2 regions of the Paenibacillus sp. N3/727 genome follow, and region 1 is predicted to be linked to the other one. Evidence: riboswitches for the same ligand, from Rfam matches in the RefSeq annotation. Region 1 holds a riboswitch; the other holds the start of a gene.

Region 1 (7,866 bases):
TTCGCTCCCATTCACGTTCATGAAGATGCTGTGCGATTCCTTTATACTTCCGGTATTCGATCAGTCTCTGTATAAGCTCCGCCCTCGGATCCACATCGTCTTCTTCAAAAAAATCAAACTCGTCCATTTCAATAACCGGAGGTTTTGGAAGCAAAAGTTTACTCTTAATTGAAAGCAGTGTGGCAGCCATTACCAAAAACTCACTGGTAATCTCAAGCTCCAGCTCCTGCATGCTCTGTAGATAAGCCATGTACTGTTCGGTAATCTCACTGACGGGAATATCCTGGATGTCAATTTCCGCTTTATCTATGAGATGAAGCAACAGATCCAGCGGTCCTTCAAACGTCTCCAGCTTGTACAATACTACGGTCACGGTGAATCCTCCCGCCGAAAAATAAAATGCAGTGCCCGAAAAAAAGGGCACTACATTAAATAAGCACTATTTTAACTGTTTCGTCAAGTTTGCCATCTCAATCGCAGCCATAGCAGAATCCCAACCCTTGTTTCCAGCCTTGGTTCCTGCGCGTTCAATCGCCTGTTCAATATTCTCCGTAGTTACTACGCCGAAGATGGTTGGCACGCCAGTCTTGAGATTGATGGCAGATACACCTTTCGCAACCTCATTACACACATAATCGTAATGTGTAGTCGATCCACGGATCACTGTACCAAGCGTTATGACCGCGTCATATTTACCGCTTTCCGCCATTTTTTGAGCAATCAGAGGGATTTCAAATGCCCCGGGAACCCACGCTACATCCACCTCATTTTCTTGAACACCGTGGCGTTTCAACGCGTCTAACGCTCCTCCCAGCAGTTTGCTGGTAATAAATTCATTAAATCGTCCTACAACAATGCCATACTTTAACCCTTCGGATACGAGATTGCCCTCAAAATAATGTGTCATACTTGTCATCAACCTTTCGGATTGGTTTATTGGTTTAGTAGTTCGTTAATTGCTGCTTTGTTCGTTCTGTTCAATATCATCAAACTTCAGCATGTGGCCCAGCTTGGCCTTCTTAGTGTGCAAATAACCGGTATTATCCTCATTCTCTGGCATTTGGATGGGAACACGCTCCACAACTTCAAGTCCGTAGCCTTCAAGCCCTTTAATCTTCCGTGGATTATTCGTCAGTAGCCGGATTTGGCGAATTCCGAGATCCTTCAGAATTTGCGCTCCGATTCCGTAATCGCGCAGGTCAGCCGGAAAGCCCAGCTTCAGATTGGCATCCACCGTATCCAGCCCCTCTTCCTGGAGCTTATACGCCTTCAGCTTGTTAATAAGTCCGATTCCCCGACCTTCCTGCCGCATGTACAGCAAAACACCTTCACCTGCTTCATTAATCTGCCGTAAAGCTGCCTCAAACTGTGGACCGCAGTCACAGCGGTGGGAATGAAATACATCTCCGGTCAAACATTCGGAGTGTACGCGCACGAGAACCGGAGTATCCCCGTTAATATCGCCTTTTACAAGTGCCATATGCTCTTTGCTGTCAACCTCATTCGTGTAGGCGATGGCCTGAAATTCTCCGAAATCGGTTGGCATTCGCACGGAAACCTCTCGGTTGACTAGCTTATCCTTTTCATTGCGATAGTGAATCAGATCTTTAATGCTGATCAGCTTCAGATCATTTTTCTGTGCGATCTGGGCAAGATCCGGCAGACGGGCCATGGTACCGTCTTCCTTAATAATCTCGCAGATGACACCTGCAGGATAAGAGCCGCATAAGCGGGCCAGATCAACCGCAGCCTCCGTATGACCTGCACGGCGTAGTACGCCACCATCCTTCGCAACGAGAGGAAACATATGACCTGGTCTTCGAAAATCGGATGGCACCGCGTTAGGGTCCATAATGCCACGAACAGTTAATGAACGCTCGAAGGCGGAAATGCCTGTGGTCGTATCTTTATGGTCAATGGAGACGGTAAACGCCGTTCCGTGATAATCGGTATTTTGTGATACCATCGGTTTCAGGTCGAGTTCCTGAGCCCTTGCTTGGGTGATGGGCAAACACACTAACCCCCGGCCTTCCGTGATCATAAAATTGATCACTTCCGGTGTTGCTTTATCTGCGAGTGCGATAAAATCCCCTTCATTCTCCCGGTCCTCGTCATCTACAACAATAACGACTTTACCTCTCATTAAATCGTATATCGCTTCTTCTATCGCACTGAATTCAAATCGGTCATCCATTGCTGTTCCTCCTTCATTTTCATGGAGATGTAGTAAGGCTTAACTAAGCAAAACCATGCTCTGACAGGTAATCATGACTGATTCCACTGCTTGATGTTTTGCTGGCAGCCCCTTGAGAGCCGTAATGAAGCAGATGGTCAACATATTTGCCTAAGATGTCGTTTTCTATATTCACCGTATCGCCAGCTTTTTTGTATGCCAACACCGTTTCGGCAAGCGTATGAGGAATAATCGAAACAGTGAAGGTAGAATCATTAACTTTAACGACCGTCAGGCTGATTCCGTCCAGAGTGACCGAGCCTTTAGGTAAGATGTACTTAAACAGATCCAAGTTCGAAGGAGCAATCTCATAGACAACCGCATTTTGATCGGAATGAACGCTCCGGATCATCCCAGTGCCGTCAACATGACCCTGGACGATATGGCCTCCGAATCTGGCTCCAGCAGCCATTGCCCGCTCCAGATTCACCTTGCTTCCTCCTTGAAGCTCCTTGAGATTGGTGCTACGGTATGTTTCCGGCATAACGTCCACCGTAAACATGCTCTTACCGATCGTTGTTGCGGTTAAACATACCCCGTTGACCGCGACACTGTCGCCAAGCTTTAAATCATCCATTATACGTAATGCCGATATGCTAAGCACCATAGCTTCGCCTTTGCGACCGATCTGGCGCATTTCACCGATCTCTTCCACAAGTCCTGTGAACATAAGCCTCCTCCTTTCTGGATTGTGTCCGTTTTTTTGTATCAGCTCAATTTACGGATTCGGACCAGACCGGTGTTCCAGTGATGCACAAATTATCACCCAGTTGTTCGAATTCAACATCGTTCAATGTGATGGCATCGCTCATCTGCTCCACCCCACTAAACATGAAGTTTGATGGGGCACCCAAGCCGCCGACAATCTTTGGAGCCATAAAAAGGACCACCTTATCCACAAGCCTTTCTTCAAGCATGGATCCGTTCAGAGTGCCGCCACCCTCCAGCAGGATAGAGCCGATCTCCTTCTGACCTAATAGGTCCATTGCAAGCGTTAAGTCTACCCGGGGACCTTCGCCGCAGGAAATCACTTCAACTCCTATTTCTTGGAGTGCCTCCCGTTTCTTTGGATCCCCCTGCCCTGTTGTTAAAATTAGTGTTGGAGCTGCCCCGTCATGAAGCATTTTGCTCCTGAGCGGAATTCTCAGCTTGGAGTCCACCACAATTCGAGTCGGATTCAGTCCCTCAACCGGCAAACGAGTCGTAAGCTCCGGATCATCTGTTATGACGGTAGATACACCGACCATAATCGCTTGATGCCGATGCCGGAGAGTATGAACCCTATCTCTGGCTCCTTCATTAGATATCCATTTGCTATCACCGGTTTTGGAAGCGATTTTGCCATCCAATGTGCTTGCCGTTTTCAGCGTGACATAGGGCCTGCCTGTCGTTATATACTTCATAAACGGCGCGTTCAGCTTGCGGGAACGCTCGCTCAGAATCCCTGTATCTACCTGGATTCCAGCACCTTGCAGGATTTCAATTCCCTTGCCTGCAACAAGAGGGTTGGGATCTTTACTCGCAATAACGACCCGCTTGACACCTTCCGCGATCAACCTTTCACTGCATGGAGGCGTCTTACCGAAATGACTGCATGGCTCTAGTGTTACGTAAACCGTACTACCAGAAGCTTTGGCTCCCGCCATTTGGAGTGCATACACTTCGGCATGAGGAGCACCTCTTTCCAGATGAGTACCCATCCCGATAAGCTTGCCATCTTTCACAATGACACACCCAACTACCGGATTGATACCCGTCTGTCCTTGAGCCCGCTCTGCCATTTCCAGTGCCAGTGACATATAAAATTCATCATTCATCATATCCATCAACAATATTCGCCTCCCCTCACATCGAAGTTTCGCACTGACAAGCAGTCAGGTCGAACCGGGTTCAACATTCCTGTTCGGGATGTTGTCCGTTCTGCACAAAAAAGCCCTGTCCGGATCATATAATCCAAACAGGGCTTTGATTTAATTGGGAGAATAAATGTATAGTATGGACAGAAATAAACAAGACATGCTGGTTATAACCAAAGAAGAGCATCAACTGTACTGCTCAAAAGGCAATACCATTGGTTGCACATACTTTGTGAAAACCTGCACATATCAATTATTACTGTTCCTATCAGACTATACCGCAAAAATAAGCGATAATTCGCCTTCTCTCCTTCTCCCATCCAGACTATACTGTCGGTCCCGGATTTACACCAGGTCCACCGCATATACTTACGTATATCCGGGTCACGGACTAAGTCCGCAGTGATAAGCTTTTACATAGGCTCTACGCTTCTTCACCACGTCCATCACCGCCGGTAGGGAATTTCACCCTGCCCCGAAGGATCTAACTTAAAAACCTATTTTGTTGTGCTGGTCCCCAATGTTGTCTTTAGTGCTCTAACGTTCCTTATACGTTGATACATTAAGGGATTCCAGAATAAGATTACGATAAGATATATGACTCTTATTTCCTTTAGTTATCCGTAGTTATGCATGATTTCCTACCGATTTACTAAAAGGAAGGAATTACTTTTCCCTCAGTCAACTATCTTAATGCTTATTAAATTATCACTCAAAAACAAAAAAAGCAAGCGTAAATACGCATGCTCGTTCTTATGTATTTATTTTCCTTCAAGCCAATTGATGAAAACCTCTTTACTAACCCTAATCAATTTGCCGATTCTAATTACATGAAAAGGTGGGTTATTAAGCAACTCATATGTTTTTTTCTTCCAGTTAGTTCTACTCTTGGATACGGCGATTCAAATCTATCAAACTTGCTCATTAGACTTCTCATTATCTCTACCACGAGCTTCTAATGATTTTTCAAACTGACGCTCAACCTATCCTGTCAACTAATTCATTACAATACTTACAACGATTACTAACCCCATTGTAACAACTATGACACTGTGCGATTGATTCTTTGTCAAAAGGAAACCATCCGTCTCCAAGCATTTTTATTTTCCTATATATCCCATTCATTTAAACTTGTTTGGGTATCTCATCTCATATAAGATAATCTATTGAAGAGGTGAGTTTGTGTTAAATGTTAAAATCTCTATAGACAATGGAAATGGTAAAAAGGCTGAAATCGAGCTTTCTGATTCTGATAACATTAGCAAGTTAATGATTATCCAAAATGTCTTTAATCTTTTTGGAGTTAACTCAGATATACTAGAAATGACTAAGACATATGATCAAATAGGTGAAGCCTACAAATCATTTTTTAATGTGGTTGACTCAGTAGAACCAAATGCAACCCAAAAAGAAGTCAATAACGATATAAAAGAGGATCTTATCAAAAGCTATACTGAGAATAGTGGAATACTGGACAACGTTTATAAAGAGAAAGATGAGCAATTAAGCTTAATTTATACTGGTACTAAAATCAAAGGTGGTAAACAACTTTACAAACTACACTACAAATGTCCCGCTTGTTACAATAAAGGTTCGCATTATATTTATCATGAATCTACACATACATGGTGTCATCGTTGTAGGCATAAAATGCCTGTATTTCCAGCTCATCCAGACGGTTTCCCTAATCGAGATACATTTGGAAATTATTTTAGAGCAGGTGACTTTGAGGATTGGAATGTCTAAAAATGGGCTTTAATCAAACTCATGTTTTATTTGTTTGTTCGTTGTTCTATACTCAATTCATAATTTTTGTTGTCGTAGGTGAACACCGCTAGTGTTTCACATAGCGAACCATCTTTAGTCCGAACTCTACTTAGATAATTATCAATTATCAGTTGATATTCTGATTGCAATGGCAATACTTACAAATACACAAAAATCATAAAAAAGCTTGATGGCCCACTTACAAAGTGGGTCATGTTTATTTCTCGGGTAATCGCAGGATTTCTATGTATTCGACAATCTTTATGAAAGGTAGTTTCACCAAGTCCTAAAGACCCGCTGCTTCAGGACTTCTTCTTTTCTCAATCTCAATTCATCAAGCAACATTTCTTCAGGAATGAGACCGCCAAAACCAACCTTCTCTTCTGTAAAAAGACTATCTACACCAACGTTGATCTGATTAATCATTCTTGAATGCATACCGTGGAAATAACCATGAATCGAATATGTATTTAGTGTTAAGCCAATTTCATGAAGTCTTTGCTCAAGGATCGAAATATAGGCCTTTTCATATTCATTGAATTTAGATACTGTTTCTAATCTTTTGCTATCCTTGGCGGCTATGCATCTTTTCATAACCTCTAAGGTTGTTCTGCAGTCAGATAATGCTCTATGCGATTCATCTACAATACCAAAGTATTCTTTCATGGTCGCCAATTTATAATCATTAGTTTCAGATGAAAATGTACCTTTAACTAAATCTAAAACATCTACTACTTTAATATTTTCAATGCATCTTCCATCTCTGGCAAGCGCTTTGTCGATAAAGCCAATATCAAATTTCACATTATATCCAACCACTAATTCACCATTGATCATACTAAAAATTATATCAATAACTTCAAAAATGTTAGACTTGGTGTTTACCATATTATTAGTGATTCCATTTACCCTTGTTGCAGAATCCGGTATTGGCATTTCAGGATTAATCAGTTGATTAAACTCTTCGATGATTTTTCCGTCTTTATACTTTAACGTGGCTATTTCAATTATCCTGTCATAGGTACTATCCAAGCCAGTAGTTTCAATATCAACCACAACGAACTCTGTTGGCATCTTGCTAAAATTATAAATGAAATCTATATGCTTAATACCTTTTTCAATGTCTGTTGGATAAATCTGCTGGAGTTTACTATACGACAGTGGCTTTCTGTCGGCATGCTGCAATTCCAAAGAAAGCCATTCCAAAGATTTTAAGTTTTTTCATAAAGACTGCCTCCCTCCAGTATGTACTTTAGTTTATTGTACATTGAGGTTTTACTAGATCATAGCCTATTATTATGTATTTTATATTAAATCAAATTTCCACTTCTTTATGAAATGGAGTTTTTATTTAAATATCCTTATGTTTATATCCAATTAATTCTGATAGTTTAATGGTCTGATAGTCTGGAATTGTTCGTAAAACTCTTACCTTCGTGGGCTACAAACTCCCATTTAACCGTTCTTTCTCCTGATTGATCATAAACATATAACCAATAGTCTGTTTCTTTTTCTTTGTTATTGAATTTAAAATCAATCCGCAATGGACACCATGATGATTTATTATCAATCTTATATACAACAACTATTGTTCGTTGATTATTTTGTGTCCATAACTGTTCAGATGAGAAGTACGGAATTTCATAAAACAAACTTTCAGTATTATATTTTTCGTCGATTGATAATTCAGGTAAATCAAAGAAATTTTCACATGTTGTAATTCCTAGAAGTTTAAGGCCCGCAGTATAAGCCCTTCTCTCTTCTTCTGATAAATTGCCTATCATTGGAATTCGCTCATCTACCATCTTAAAAAGCTTATTATTCATTTATAGCCTCCTTTTAATAAAAGACACAATGTAGTATACAAAGATTATTCCACGTAAATTTATATTTTGCATATATTTATTTGTTAATTTTGGGACCCTTTCCTCAATCATAACCAAGTATATGCAAATCCAGTTCACACCAGTTTAATATGGACCATTTTACAGTCAGAAATATTTGATCCAA
Region 2 (7,866 bases), 990 kb from region 1:
TAACTGCTTCGGTCTGCAAGAATGGCAATCAGCAGCCCGAAAGCCACGCAGAACAGGGTTCCGACGAATACCCACAGCAGGTTGTTACGCAAAGCCGTCGCGAGCAGCCGGTCGCTGAAGATTGCAATGTAGTTGCCGAGACCGACGAACTTATCAGAAGATGCATTAAAAAAGCTTAAATAAAAGGTGCGCAGCGCCGGAAGCACCAGCAGCCATCCAAGAACAATAACTGCAGGTCCTACAAAAATATACGGCAGCACCCTCCTCCGCACCATATCCGGAAACTGCTCAACCGCCCAGCTCAGGGAGTAATAGATAAGGTAAACCCCGAGAATCCCCCACAATACAGCGAAAAATGCCGTGAGAAGCGGATTAAGCGTGGAATCCCGGAAGAACATAAAGATCAGGCCGTTGATCACGATGTTGGCGGCGACCACGCCCACAAAGAGCAGCACTGCTCTGAGGCTGATCCTCCGTTTGGCTAGTGTGTTCATTGAATAACCTCCTAAATAGACCTGAAGGATGCAAAAAGAGAGGCAGACCTTCTTGCCAAACGACTGCCCCTCTTTTTGTCATACCAAAACGTGTTGCGACTTGCTTAATACAATGATCATCAGTTCTTCCAGCCGGATTGGATTTGCTCCAGCACTTCGTCCATTGTGGCCGTTCCGCTCACGTAGTCGGTCATCCCCTTCCAGAACGTGCCCGCACCTACTTTACCTGGCATTAGATCCGAGCCGTCAAAACGCAAGGTCGTTGCATCCTGTACAAGCTGTGCCATCCGCTTGTCGGATTCAGAGGAGTACCAATCGAGCGAAGCATCGTTCATTGGGGCGATGACGCCACCGGACTGTACCCATGTCTTAATGGATTCGCCGGTTGTGAAGAACTCCATTACGGCACGGACTTCCGGACGGTCGTTAAACATGGCGTAAATATCACCTGCTACGAGCACCGGCTTGCCGTACTGCTCATCAATCGGCGGCAGATAGAACCAGTCATAGTCTTCATCCACCTTGGCGGTTTCCGGGAAGAAGCTTGTAATAAAGTTGCCCAGCAGGTTAAACCAGGCTTTAGGCGGATGTTCAAACATCGGCTTCACGGCATCCCCGAATGAAGTGGTAACGATGGATTTGTTGCCGCCGTATACATAATCAGGATTCATCCAAATTTTAGACATGATATCAAATGCGTTTTTGACTTCCGGTGAAGTGAACGGAAGCTCTCCCTTCACCCACTTGTCGTAGTTTTCCGGTGTGGTCGTACGAAGCATAATATTTTCGATCCAGTCTGTCGCAGGCCAGCCTGTAGCGGCTCCGCTCTCGATCCCGATAGCCCACGCCGGATCGCCGTCCTTGGCAATCTGCTCGGTAAGCTGCATCATTTCATCCCAAGTCTCAGGAACCTTATAACCGGCTTCCTCAAATTGCTTCTTCGGATACCAGACCAGGCTCTTCACGTTGCTGCGGTTCCAGATACCGGTCATGATCTTACCGTCTTTGCCGTCCATCATGGACATATCGAGCCAGCTTTGGTTGTAGTTGCCTTTCAATTTGTCCTGGTCCAGCACACTGGTCAGGTCGATGACTTTGCCGGTTTTGGCGATGGAAGCCAGCAGGCCGGGCTGAGGGAAATCGGCGATATCCGGAGCATTGCCTCCGTCCACACGGACGTTGATCGTAGCTTCAAACTCTTTCGAGCCCTCATACTGGATGTCAATGCCGCTTTTTTCCTCAAAGTCCTTAATGCTTTCCTCGAACTTTTTCTGGTCCACGTCCACAAAAGGCCCGTACATCGTTACCTTTGTGCCTTTATACTCCCCTTTAAGCGCTTTTTCAAGCGGCGATCCCTCCGCTGCATCCGTACCCGTGTCCTTGTTCCCTTCGTTGCTGTTATTGCTTGGCGCCGGAGGCTCTGTTGTAGGTCCCGCTTCACCCGATCCTCCGCAGGCGCTCAGTACCATTACAAAAGATAACAGGAGCACCATCACCAATGACATTTTGGATTTTGCAGCTTTTCTCATATTTCCTTACATCCCCTTTGAAATAAATGTTGGAAAACTGGCATCCCTTACAGTCCAATTTATGAGATTCTAAGATCAGGAGTTTGCGGATCACCTCCTTAATAGAGCTTTTCGAATGGCTATGTCAAACCAAGCTTAAATTCTTTGTAAAAGCGTTTATATTTATAATATGAAAAGCTTTTCAAAACAGCCGAAAAGCAAGGCTATTTTTCCCTGGAAGACTCTCTGACAATGAGTTTATGCGCCATCCTCTCCCTTAGAACGCTAACGTTTCCTGTGGTCGCGAGCTCATGAAGCTTTTCGGCTGCCCGGTATCCCAGCTCATAGATCGGTTGGGCAATCGTGGTGAGCTTAGGAATAAACATATTCGCCATCCGCAAATTGTCAAAGCCTACGACAGACACCTGCCCTGGAACAAGCACATTCCGGTCCTTTAAGTAGGAAATGACGCCCATGGCAAATTCATCGGCTACACAAAACACCGCGGTCAGCTCCGGATAATCCGTAAACAATTCGTGTGCAGCGCCATAGGCGTGCTCGAAGCGGTGTGTCGCGAACCGAATCTTCCCGACATTACGCTCCAGGCCCGCTTCCGTTAGCGCCCTTACAAAGCCTTCATACCTGGGAGGCCCTGAAATCGAATTGTCATGATTGAACCCGATCATTCCGATTTCCTGGTGGCCAAGCTCGATCAAGAACTTCACCGCATCGTAAGCCGCTGCCTCGTCATCGATTTCCACACAAGGGATATCGTATTCATCTGAATATGTGGACAGGAGAACAACAGGTATTTTGGTACGGACCAGCTTTTCGTAGTATTCGGGATACAGGACATCACTGGCAAATACAATCCCATCGACCTGCTTCTCATGAAAGGTGTCAATATACGAGAGAAGCCGGTCCTTATCGCGGTCCGTATTGCATATCATCAGGCTGTAACCAAACTTAATGCACGCATCCTGCATTCCCCGGATAATCCCGGTATAGTAAAAATTCTCGATATCGGGAATGAGCAGACCCAGTGTAAAGGACTTCTTATAGATCAGGCCGCGTGCAAAAGAGTTCGGCTGATACTGCAGCTTCTCAATGGCCTCGAGTACCCTATTTCGTTTACTCTCCGCCACGGAGTCCGGAGTATTCATAACTCTGGAAACGGTGCTTATAGACACCTGTGCCATTCGGGCTACATCTCGGATCGTTGATTTTATCATATTAAACATCCTCTTCTGAAAACCTTTTCAAGGCGATTATAGCAAGGTAGTTAGTCATTGGCAATATATTTTTAAAGCGCTTTCATAAAAAATTTAAGGACAGCGATACGTTGTGACGTCGACCGTACTTAGCCTAAAGAAACACAGCATGAAACCCAAAAAAAGCAGGTCACCCACGGATGAAGTCATGGGACGGCCTGCTTTACCGTTTCTACTAAGTCAGCTGTTTTTTACTGTCATACGGATATCTGGCTATCCGCAGTGCGTATTCAAAAGCGTCAATGCCCGGCATTCCGCGTTCTTTGGCGATCGCGATCGCCTTATCCGTATCATAGGCTATCCTTCTGAGCTGGACGGCAATATTCCCGTGGCAAAAATCAATAATCCCGTAACTCGCTCTCGGGTCACCGTCAAATGGCAGACCGATACTGCCGCTCATATTTTTCTATGTGCTTATCCTTCATCCGGAAGTAGTTGGGGTCATAAAGTCCCCCTGCTTTCTTGTATTTGAGAAGCAACCAGTAAATTGGGTCCGACGCAATGTTAATCATGACTAACCAGATCTGCAGGAGAGAGCAACATTTTGCAATTCGGAAACGTTATACATCATACATCCAGACGAGGACCATTGATATTCATTGTGGATTCAAAGGAGGTTCAGATGAAACGTTTATTATGGTGTCTGCTCATCGTCTCCATGGTGGCAACCGGATGCACTGTCCCGGAGGAGTTTACCCGTGATACGGCGGAGGAAAAGGTGCTGAAGCTCGTACCGCAATGCGGTAACAGCCTCCAGACGTTCAATACGATTACAGACACACAGCAGCCCGGGACGGGTTATATTGTGACGGTGAAACAAAACTGTGAGCCGGAAAACGGAGAAGGGCCGCAAATGGAAACGATCTATACGTATTTGGTGACACCAGATGAGATCAAGCTGCTAAAGTGACGATACATGCTCGATCAATTAATTTGCGGGAAGAAAGAGAACAAGTAAACCACCCATTGGTTGTAGTTTTTCTTTGCGAGACAAGGATGCCGTTTGCTCCGAAGTTTGTACTTCTCTCTTAAAAAAAGCTGCCGAGTTGCCTCGACAGCTTGTTCATACAAATATTCTTATCCCTGCTCTCCCGCCAGAGAGCTGGAATCTGATTGTCTGGAGATCATAAACAGTGCGAACCAGATCAGCAGGAAGCCCGTAATTTGGGCGTAAGTGATAACCTCGCGGAACACGATCCAGTTAATCAGCACCCCTACCATTGGGAAGCTCAGCTCCCCAAGCGTCGCTACCGACGCTTTCGTTGTCGTAAGTCCTTTGTAATACACTAGCAGACTAAGCAAACCCGGCAGCAGTGCTTGACCGATCAGATTAAGCATAACCGCGGCAAAGTCCGTTGTTCCGGCAGCCGGCAAATTCCATGCTGCTCCTTCACTCCATGTAATGACGCTGAGCAGTGGAAGAGCCAGAACAAACCGCAGAGACGTGACCGTCTCATATTTCATCTGACCGACCATCAAGCGTCCCATCACTGTCGATCCGCCCCACAGTGCAGCAGCACCGAGTGAGAGCAGACTTCCGACCTGTATAAACTCGCTCCAATGGCCAATCGGAAGCGTGAATCCGAAGGTGAGTAAATACGTACCGCCAAGTGCCAAAATAAAGAGAACCGAAAAATGACGTGGAAGCTTTTCCTTAAGTAACAGACTAGCCAGAATAATGGCAAATAACGGTTGTAGCTTCTGCAGTAATAGCACGGCGTTCAGGTTCCCGCTCGTCAGTCCCATCGTAAACAGGATGGTCGCTATACCCGAGCCGCCCCATGATATGAAGAGCAGCGCGCCGACATGCCGCCAACCGAGACTCTTGAACTCGTGACGGTTTTTCCAGATAACCGGTATCGCGATAAGAGATATAATAACATGTTCAAGCAGTACGATCTGAGAGGAAGTCATATTCTTCAGAAGAATGATCCGGAACAGGGGATCTACACCCCACAGAGCCGCTCCCAATACAACCAGCCAAAATCCACCTTTAAAGCTGCTTTTCCCTTTCGCCGTTGAGGTCGGCTGCACCTTAACACTTGAGCTAACATTTTCCATCTTGCTGTCTCCTGTCCTGAATACGGAGTCTTACCAGCAGAAAGCCCCCGTAATCGACTATGTCGAAAGATACGGGGGCTGACCAAATAAGCCTGCCGAAAGCTTAAAAAAGCCCGCGACAAACTCATGTTTGATCTTCTCCCATCCGGACTATACCGTCGGCCTTGGAATTACACCAAGTCAGTCGCCATCTCAATCTCGAAACAGCGAGTCGCGGGCTGAAGCACGTTCACAAGTAACGCACCATCACCGCCGGTTAGGAATTTCACCTTACCCCGAAGATCCATATTCATTTATTATATTTTGTAATGCATGATTAACTTGAACTTATGATACTAAAATTTAGGACAATTCGCTGATACAAAGATCACACTGAAATTATAACACGAATAGTTTCATGTAAATACATTTTTTTGCAGAAAATCATGATAATTTCATATCATAAGTTTGTTACTGAGAATTATATAGTATATGTTGATAAGTTACAACCATAAAAAATTCTCTATTTACAACACTACGGTCGATAGGTCTCTTTTAAATAATCAAGCTCCGAATAATCGGTCTGACTCCACCGTTTATACACCTCATCAATATACCATTTGACAACTTTTTGGCGATTGGTCAGAGCTTGTTCTTCGCCTACCTCCTGTATGTTCATGTTCTCACTGATTCCGTCTCCGTCTACATCACCAAATCTTTCTCTCTTTAAAAGGTTGTATAACAATAAAAAGCAGACATGCGAACATGCCTGCTTTACAATGCATTTATCTAGCTGTCACATACTCATGCTGAAGAATCCCCATCTGGACAATGTCGCCCCACGTACCGTCCCGGAAGATCGCTTGCCGGGAAGCCCCTTCATGCTTGAACCCTATTTTTTCATATAAGTGTATCGCTTTTTGATTAAATGAGAACACCCTTAAAGAGACCCTATGCAAATTCAGCTCCAAAAATGCATAATCCAGCAGCAATCGGAGCGCCTCGGTTCCGTAGCCCTTGCCCCAGTAGTCTTTTTCGCCAATATCGATAATACATTCTGCATTGCGATTTTTGTAATCCAGCTGAATGAGAGAAATGATGCCAACCGACCGATCGCATTGCTTGTCCAGGATGATATAGCTTTTGGAAGTGTCAGATCCCAAAATAACATGGCTGACAAATTCGTGCGTATTTTCCTCAGTATACAAATCCAGTGAAGGACTGGTCGTTGTCATGACCTCAAGGTCATTTCTCCATTGGTTGTACATCTGCACATCATTCGTTGTCATCTTACGGAATTTAATTCTAGCAGATTCAAATAGCATTGCTTATTCTCCTTCCTAATATGTTCAATCTCCCTTATATCCGTCCCGGAACAACATGGACTTTAAAGAAAACACTAGCATTTCCATCTGTTCATCTACCTTTGTTATTTCATGACCCAGACGAGTGGTATTAAGTACGATTCCATCCATACATGAAATAAGATAGCGGGCAATATGAGCAATGGGCACACTTGGGTTAAATTCGCCTTGCAAAACTCCTTTTTGAAAAAATAAAGTTAATACCTCAATTAGTCTCTGGTAACGCATGTTCATGTAACTCTCGTTTCCTGAATCCGAGCGATAATGTAACGACAGAAAGTACTCGGCATTAGCCAAGGCAAGCGATGGCTCTCCAGCTTCCATCCCCTTCTGCTGCGTTAGGAGCCATTCAGTCAGCTGCTTCCAGTACGTCTGTGTGCCATCTTCGATTTGAAAAGACAAAGCATCTTCTTCATCCTCCAACCGAAGCAGCTCTTCATAGACATGTTCAATATTGTCAAAATAGGCATACAGCGCCCCTCTGGACACTCCACCTGCAACCATCAAATCCTGCATCGTAGCGCGATGATACCCTTTGGCAGTAAACACTTGCTTTGCCGCCTTCAGCAAGTCCGTTTTTTTCTGCTGCTTGTATTGTTCGCTCACTCTCGGAGACATCTCTTCCTACCCCCTTTGCAAATTAGACATAATTGTCGTTTTATGAAGTTTATTATAACCGACATTGATGTCGGTTTTCAAGAGCGAACGAGCTGCAGTTGAACTCAAGTGAAATAATACCTTTCTCAAAAAAGTAAAAAACGGACTGCTCAAAGTATATCGAGCAGTCCGAGTCCGTTTATTGTTCAAATTCCCCTCAAAACGTAAACCAGTATATCTTATAACGATGCGTTCTCATTAAGCCTGCTTTTTCTGCTGTTTTTTGCGAGGCGATGTTACTGTCCGTACAGTCCCACCATGCCATAATCCCATGCTCATGGAAATCGTTCAACAGCAGTTTCACAAGCGAGCTCGACAGCCCCAAGCGCTTATAGTCCTCCAATGTCTCTACACCAATAGTATGGGTCATTCCGAACTTCGCAGAGGATATGGCCAAACTCGCGATAACATTACGGTCAGTAATGGCAGCGTAACCGTGTCCTTCCGCTAAGAAATCGTTCACTGTCCCCCAAAACTGTTTAATATACTGAACTAAAAAGTCAGCATTTACCGCTCCATTCCGACCCCACTC

What was found. A riboswitch is a leader RNA that binds a small molecule or an ion and turns the genes downstream of it on or off. The one in region 1 is predicted to bind FMN.
Region 2: another riboswitch for FMN. It lies ahead of MNQ98_RS06310 (DMT family transporter); the one in region 1 lies ahead of ribD (bifunctional diaminohydroxyphosphoribosylaminopyrimidine deaminase/5-amino-6-(5-phosphoribosylamino)uracil reductase RibD).

Annotation. Positions count from the first base shown of each region.
Region 1 is NZ_CP093336.1:2,419,273-2,427,138, reverse strand. It holds gene MNQ98_RS10865 (segregation and condensation protein A) at 1-373, opposite strand, end outside; gene ribH (6,7-dimethyl-8-ribityllumazine synthase) at 440-907, opposite strand; gene MNQ98_RS10855 (bifunctional 3,4-dihydroxy-2-butanone-4-phosphate synthase/GTP cyclohydrolase II) at 953-2,194, opposite strand; gene ribE (riboflavin synthase) at 2,238-2,903, opposite strand; gene ribD (bifunctional diaminohydroxyphosphoribosylaminopyrimidine deaminase/5-amino-6-(5-phosphoribosylamino)uracil reductase RibD) at 2,947-4,059, opposite strand; FMN riboswitch at 4,394-4,576, opposite strand; gene MNQ98_RS10840 (hypothetical protein) at 5,272-5,835, shown strand; gene MNQ98_RS10835 (3'-5' exonuclease) at 6,133-7,047, opposite strand; gene MNQ98_RS10830 (hypothetical protein) at 7,248-7,682, opposite strand.
Region 2 is NZ_CP093336.1:1,427,731-1,435,596, reverse strand. It holds gene MNQ98_RS06335 (carbohydrate ABC transporter permease) at 1-494, opposite strand, end outside; gene MNQ98_RS06330 (ABC transporter substrate-binding protein) at 614-2,023, opposite strand; gene MNQ98_RS06325 (LacI family DNA-binding transcriptional regulator) at 2,227-3,234, opposite strand; gene MNQ98_RS06320 (hypothetical protein) at 3,449-3,673, opposite strand; gene MNQ98_RS06315 (hypothetical protein) at 3,896-4,183, shown strand; gene MNQ98_RS06310 (DMT family transporter) at 4,351-5,334, opposite strand; FMN riboswitch at 5,464-5,621, opposite strand; gene MNQ98_RS06305 (DUF4855 domain-containing protein) at 5,849-6,058, opposite strand; gene MNQ98_RS06300 (GNAT family N-acetyltransferase) at 6,099-6,638, opposite strand; gene MNQ98_RS06295 (TetR/AcrR family transcriptional regulator) at 6,663-7,295, opposite strand; gene MNQ98_RS06290 (GNAT family N-acetyltransferase) at 7,492-7,866, opposite strand, start outside.